Regions from separate parts of the Exiguobacterium sp. s50 genome, predicted to be linked through region 1. Evidence: riboswitches for the same ligand, from Rfam matches in the RefSeq annotation. Region 1 holds a riboswitch; the other holds the start of a gene.
What was found. A riboswitch is a leader RNA that binds a small molecule or an ion and turns the genes downstream of it on or off. The one in region 1 is predicted to bind S-adenosylmethionine.

Region 1 (3,192 bases):
CCGATCGTGTCGCTGAAGACCGTCCGCAACAACTCGTCGACGAAACCATCCGTATTGAATGGCTCGACGGCGCGCTCAAAATTGGCCCGAAACGTCTTCTCGAACGTCTCCCACACCGTCAAGACGTCCGTGAAACGCTCGAAGCGTTTGAGCGGGTCATGGAACGTCGACAGCGTCAAATGGGCGATGATTTGGCCGAGGTCGAAGCCGAACGGTCCGTAAAATGCGAACTCTGGATCGATGATTTTCGTCTCTTGTTGAGTCGCGAAGATGCTACCCGTATGTAAGTCTCCATGCAGGAGTGCCTCATGTTTTGTGACAAACCCGACTTTCAATTTCGTCACCTCGACCTTGAGCGCCTGGTCTTGCCAAAGGCGTTCGACATCTGCTCGCAGCGCCGTCTCGATGTTGTTCGACTCCGCGTCTTTGAACGGATCGGTGAAGATGAGCTTCTCGGTGATGTCACACAGTTCCGGGTTGTAATAGTTACGTTCAATCCGCTTCTTCGCGATCGGTCCAGCTGCGTAATCCGACGTCGCAAACAGCGTCTCGCCCAAAAATTCACCGACATGACGGGCGAGTTCCGGGTAGCTCTCCCCATTCAAATAGCCGGTGCGGACAATCTCATAATCAGATAGATCTTCTATAATCGTGTAAGCGAGCGTCCGGTCGCTGCCAAGGACAGCCGGGACGAACCGAGACGCGACAGTCGCAAACTCACGGAGTGCCAACTGTTCAATCCATGCCCGCTCGAGCGTGAGCGGCCAGCTCTCACCGACGACTTTGGCGTATGGGAGCGCCTGTTTGACGATCAGGCGCTGTTCGCCTTGGCGAATCCGAAAGACGAGATTCAAGTTGCCGTCCCCGATCTCCTCGCACTCGGCGATTCCTTCTTGCAAGTATCCTAATTGACGGACGTGCTCGACGACGGTCTGTTCTGTAAATGGTTGATATGACATGATGTTTTCCCCTTCCTGTACGTTGCCCACAAAAAAAGCCCCTTTCTCCGCGAGAAAGAGGCACAGCCAAAATGGTTGTTCCTCTCATCTGTCAGACATTCGTCTGGTGGATGTAGCACCGTGCCTAGTGGTCGGTTGCTGCGGCGTCATCGGGCCAATTCCCTCTGCCAACTCGCGATAAGAGTGTGTTATTCGATTCGGTGAACTTATGTGATGAATATTACGGACTCGACGTCACGATTGTCAACGTCATTTTCTCGACGCAACTCCGTCTTTTTTTGTGCATATATGGAAACAACTTCCCAAAATATTTTTTTTTGAAAAAAAGGAATTGACGACGTGATGATTCTGTGCAAAAATTCAATTAAATTTCACAACTTCAAATCACATTCTTATCAAGAGCAGACGGAGGGACGAGCCCGATGATGTCGCAGCAACCGACCAGAGATGGCACGGTGCTAATTCTTGCAGCGAAAGCTGAGAGATAAGAGTTCATTTTTTATGATGACCTCTTGCCTCGGCATGGGGTCATTTTTTGTTTGCCTGGAAGGAGGAACCATATGAGTATCACTGCCACATATGAAATCAAACGAACGGACGCGGTCGCGACCGTCGCCGACAAAATCGCCCTCGAGCTGACGGTCGGTACTTGGACGGAGCTGCCTCACTTAGAGCAAGAGCAGTTACAGGCGTATCGCGGTGAGGTCGTGTCGACCACACATACGGATACGACGAGCCGCTTCACAATCCGCTACCCGTTACATAATGTCAGCCCTGACTTTTCATCCATCTTGACGACGACGTTCGGGAAACTGTCCCTCGACGATTCGATTCGGTTAATCGATTTGACGTTGCCCGAGACGCTCGCCCCTCATTTCAAAGGCGCCAAGTTCGGGGTCACTGGAATTCGCGAGTTACTCGGTGTTCATGATCGCCCGCTCGTCATGAGCATCTTCAAAGGTGTCATCGGCCGTGACCTCGCGTTTCTCGAGCAGCAACTCCGCGATCAGTTCGCCGGAGGCATCGATATCGTCAAAGACGACGAGATTTTATACGACAACCCGCTCACCCCATCGCTCGAACGGGCCCGGATCGGAGCGGACGTCATTCAAGCCCACTTCGAGGCGACCGGGAAACGTGTCCTCTATGCCATCACGCTGAGCGGCCCCGTGTTCGGTCTACGTGACCAGGCGCTCCGTCTTATCGAGGCAGGTGCGACAGCGCTCCTGTTCAACGTCTATACGTACGGTCTCGACGCACTGCGCGAACTCGCGAACGATCCGGATATCCACGTCCCCATCTTGGCACATCCGGCCTTTGCCGGCGCCTTGACCGGATCAATCAGTCATTCGCTCTTACTCGGTAAACTCCCACGCCTCGCCGGGGCCGATTTAACGCTCTTCCCGTCTCCGTACGGCTCCCTCGCGACACCGCGTGACGAGGCGTTCACGATTCGTGACCAGAGCGCCGAACCGCATTGGTCGAAACCGATTTTACCGGTCCCGTCAGCCGGGATTCATCCAGGACTCGTCGCCGATATCATTCGTGATTTCGGGACGGATGTCGTCATCAACGCCGGCGGTGGCATTCACGGACACCCGGACGGCGCAGCCGCCGGGGCTCGTGCTTTCCGACAAGCGATCGCTCACGTTCTCGGCCAAACCGAAGGACAGACGGACGAGCTCGATACCGCGTTGAAGGCGTGGGCGTCACGATGACGGTCCATATCCTCTGCGACTTCGACGGGACGATCACGGCGGAAGACAATATTATCGCGTTGATGAAGGCGTTCGCCCCGCCGGCTTGGGTCGAGTTGAAAGATGCGGTCCTCGAGCAACGGATTTCGATTCGCTCCGGTGTCGGTCAACTGTTTCAACTGTTGCCGAGCGCAGATGCCCCGGCCTACCGTGATTATTTGTTGGAGCGCATCACGCTCCGCCAAGGGTTCCCGGCATTTTTAGAAGAAGTTCGGGCCCATGGCTGGAAGTTTGACGTCGTCAGCGGCGGGATGGACTTCTTCGTGCAGCCGGTCTTGGACGGGCATGTCGCCCCCGAGCATATCTACTGCAACGTCGCCGACTTCTCCGCTGAGACGGTAACCGTCGCTTGGCCACACGCTTGCGATGAACAATGTACGAACGATTGCGGCTGTTGCAAGCCGACGCTCGCTCGTCGCATCGTCAATCCCGCCGACCGCTTGATCGTCATCGGCGACTCAGTGACCGACTTCGAG
Region 2 (3,192 bases), on a different contig from region 1:
GCTACAGGCGTATTGAACATGCCGGCCATCGAGCCGTTACCGTTCATCTTGATCGCGTTGCTCGTCATTATTTTTCAAATGGACTCCATTGAACGGAAAGGCGTCTACTTTACCTTTTCAGAAAGTATCGTCTTAATTATTTTTCTATTCTTTGATTTTGAGACAGCGCTGTTCGTCAATCAGATTGGACTACTCGTCTTCCAGTTCGTCAACTTGAAACCGCGCGTCGCGCTTCGACGGTTCCGTTTTACGTATCCGTGGAATGCCATCACGTCATTTTTGGAAATCGCCATCCCGGCCAGCGTCTACTTGGCACTTGGTGGTGTGACCGGTCTCGGATTCTATTCCCAAGAATCGTTCCTCCCGCTTGCCGGTTTGATTATTGCCATCATTTTGAACACGGTCGTCCAAAAGTATCAAGTCGGCTGGTGGTTCCGCGTCGACATCCCGGTCCGCGACTTTTTAAGCATCGCGTTTTACACGTATATCGTCAGTCTCGTCTTCATTTTGGCGGCCTCGCTCTTCCGGGAGACAAACTTGCTCGTCGTCAGCAGTATCGCCGCCGCACTCACGTTCTTTATTAAGCGACTCATCATTCAAAAAGGTCGACAAGACGCCTTCAAATCGTTGATTGAACAATATGATGAAGCAAAAGAAGCCGTATCGCTATCGCAAAGCGAGGCACAAGCCATCGAAGTGTTCCTCAGTCAATGTGAGCGACTCAACGAGTACGATGAAGGGTACGTCGAGTTCAAACTGTTTGATCGCACACTTTACTTTGATTTGAAGACGCGCCAGCCGATCGATCGCCATGTCGTCTTTGAATTACTCGATGCAACCTATCCGAACGAAGCCTCGGTCGAGTACGAGATGCGCTTCGAATGGGACGCCCCGCTGTCGAACGAATTTAATGAAGACTATCATAGCTTCATCTCGGTCCGTTCCGAGGAAATCGAAGGAATCCGCACGTGGATTGTGATGACGGGCGAGCACGTCTATGGCTATCCGCCCATCATTCAACGCGAGATTGTCAAACTGCTCAAGTCGTTCAATCGGACGATCAGTCGTTGTCATGAACGCGACCGCCTCTATACCGAGAGCCGGACGGACAGCTTGACGCTGCTTGCCAATGCACGGGCTTTTTATGAATACGGGATTCAACAGATCTCGGACGGCTCGATGTATCCGATTTCCGTCGCGATGCTCGATATCGACTTCTTCAAAAAAATCAACGACACGCACGGTCACCAAGTCGGAGACAGTGTGCTCCAAGAATTCGGTCGCCGCATTCGTCAAGTGCTCCGCACCGAAGACTTTGCCGCCCGTTACGGCGGTGAAGAGTTCATCTTGCTCTTAAACCGTTGTGATGTTGAGGCCGCCGTCGAGATTGCCGAGCGCATCCGTCAACAAATCGAGAACAAACCGTTCCACGTCGACGGAATCGATATACCCGTCACCGCTTCAATCGGTGTCGATACGATTCAGTCGTTCGGCGACAAACGTCTTGACGATACGATTCGTAACGCCGACCGCGCGCTCTACGTCGGCGGGAAATACGCCGGTCGCAACCGCGTCGCCCATTATAATTTCTTAACGACCTGACTCGCCCCCACGTTCATCGCGTGGGGGTTTGCTATTGACAAGCAGATTTGAAACAGGTACGTTAGGGAACGTGTCTTATAACTAAATATCACAACTTTTTTATCAAGAGAGACTGAGGGACTGGCCCGATGACGTCTCGGCAGCGGGTAACCTGTGCCAAATCCAGCGAGCGGTCTGCTCGAAAGATGAAAAAAGTGTTTCTTGTCGAGAGAGCCTTTTTTCAGAAGGCTCTCTTTTTATTTTTATGAATGAGGTGAATCGATTGGAACAACCAACAGCTAACAAATGGGCGCTCTTGCCCTTACTCGTCTTCCTCGTCTTCTTTATCGGGGCAGGCATCTACTATGACGACTTTTATAAATTCCCCGTCTTGATCGCGGCCTTGATTGCCGTCATCGTCGCGGCGATGATGACGAAAGGGAGCGTCACCCAGACGGTCGAACGCGTCGCCCAAGGTGCCGGGAACCCGAGCATCCTCATCATGGTGTTCATCTTCTTGCTCGCCGGTGCGTTTTCAAGCGTCGCCGAAGCAATCGGTGCGATTGACGCGACCGTCAATGCGGCATTGACGTTACTACCGCCCTCGCTCCTATTGAGCGGCCTATTCGTCATCGCAGCCTTCATCTCGATGGCGATGGGTACGTCGACCGGGACGATCGCCGCACTGGCGCCGATCGCTCTCGGCATCCATGAGGAGAGCGGCGTCAATATCGCTATCGCGGCGGCCGCCGTCGTCGGGGGTGCCATGTTCGGGGATAACTTGTCGTTTATTTCGGACACGACGATTGCAGCCGTCCGCACCCAGCGGACGAACATGCGCGACAAGTTCCGGACCAACTTTTGGATCGTCTTGCCGGCAGCCGTCATCACAACGATTTTACTCGCTGCCCTATCGAGCGGAGAATCGACCATCGAGCCGGCGGCGTTTGAATGGTATAAGTTGATTCCGTATCTAGCGGTTATCGTGCTCGCTTTGACGGGAATGAACGTCATCCTTGTCTTGCTCGGCGGCATCGCCCTGACCGGCATCATCGGTCTATTGGATGGCAGTCTAGCCGTCACCACGTACGTCACCGCCATGGCGGACGGCATGATGGGCATGGCCGAGATTTCACTCCTGACATTGCTCATGGGTGGGCTCGTCGGACTCATCTCGCACAACGGCGGACTCACGTACTTGCGTGACGCGCTCACGTCCCGAATTAAAAGACGGGCCGGCGCGGAGTGGAGCATCGCCGGGCTCGTCAGTGCGACAAACGTCGCGACGGCGAACAACACGATTTCGATTCTCGTGGCTGGTCCGCTCGCCGCGAACATCGCCGACGATTATGACATCGAACGTAAAAAGTCTGCGAGTGTACTCGATATCTTCTCGTGCGGGGTCCAAGGTCTGCTGCCTTACGGGGCACAGCTTCTCATTGCGGCCGAACTGACGAACACGGCATCACCGGCGCTCGTGCCGTATATGTTCTATCCGTTCTTGTTGTTCATTTGCGGAGGATTGGCCATCGCCTTTAACTTCCCGCGTTTCAAAAAACGCGCTTAACGAAAACGACCTTGTGAAGCTGTCGCTTCACAAGGTCGTTTGTC

Region 2: it holds a riboswitch for S-adenosylmethionine, as region 1 does, so the genes downstream of both, KNP68_RS08470 (Na+/H+ antiporter NhaC family protein) here and KNP68_RS03180 (2,3-diketo-5-methylthiopentyl-1-phosphate enolase) in region 1, are expected to answer to the same signal.

The regions. Positions count from the first base shown of each region.
Region 1 covers NZ_JACSLP010000002.1:156,724-159,915, reverse strand. Annotated here, with positions in the region: gene mtnK (S-methyl-5-thioribose kinase) at 1-959, opposite strand, end outside; SAM riboswitch class I at 1,041-1,143, opposite strand; SAM riboswitch class I at 1,349-1,450, shown strand; gene KNP68_RS03180 (2,3-diketo-5-methylthiopentyl-1-phosphate enolase) at 1,520-2,677, shown strand; gene KNP68_RS03175 (2-hydroxy-3-keto-5-methylthiopentenyl-1-phosphate phosphatase) at 2,674-3,192, shown strand, end outside.
Region 2 covers NZ_JACSLP010000005.1:43,485-46,676, forward strand. Annotated here, with positions in the region: gene KNP68_RS08465 (GGDEF domain-containing protein) at 1-1,602, shown strand, start outside; SAM riboswitch class I at 1,699-1,794, shown strand; gene KNP68_RS08470 (Na+/H+ antiporter NhaC family protein) at 1,847-3,148, shown strand; gene KNP68_RS08475 (TVP38/TMEM64 family protein) at 3,176-3,192, opposite strand, start outside.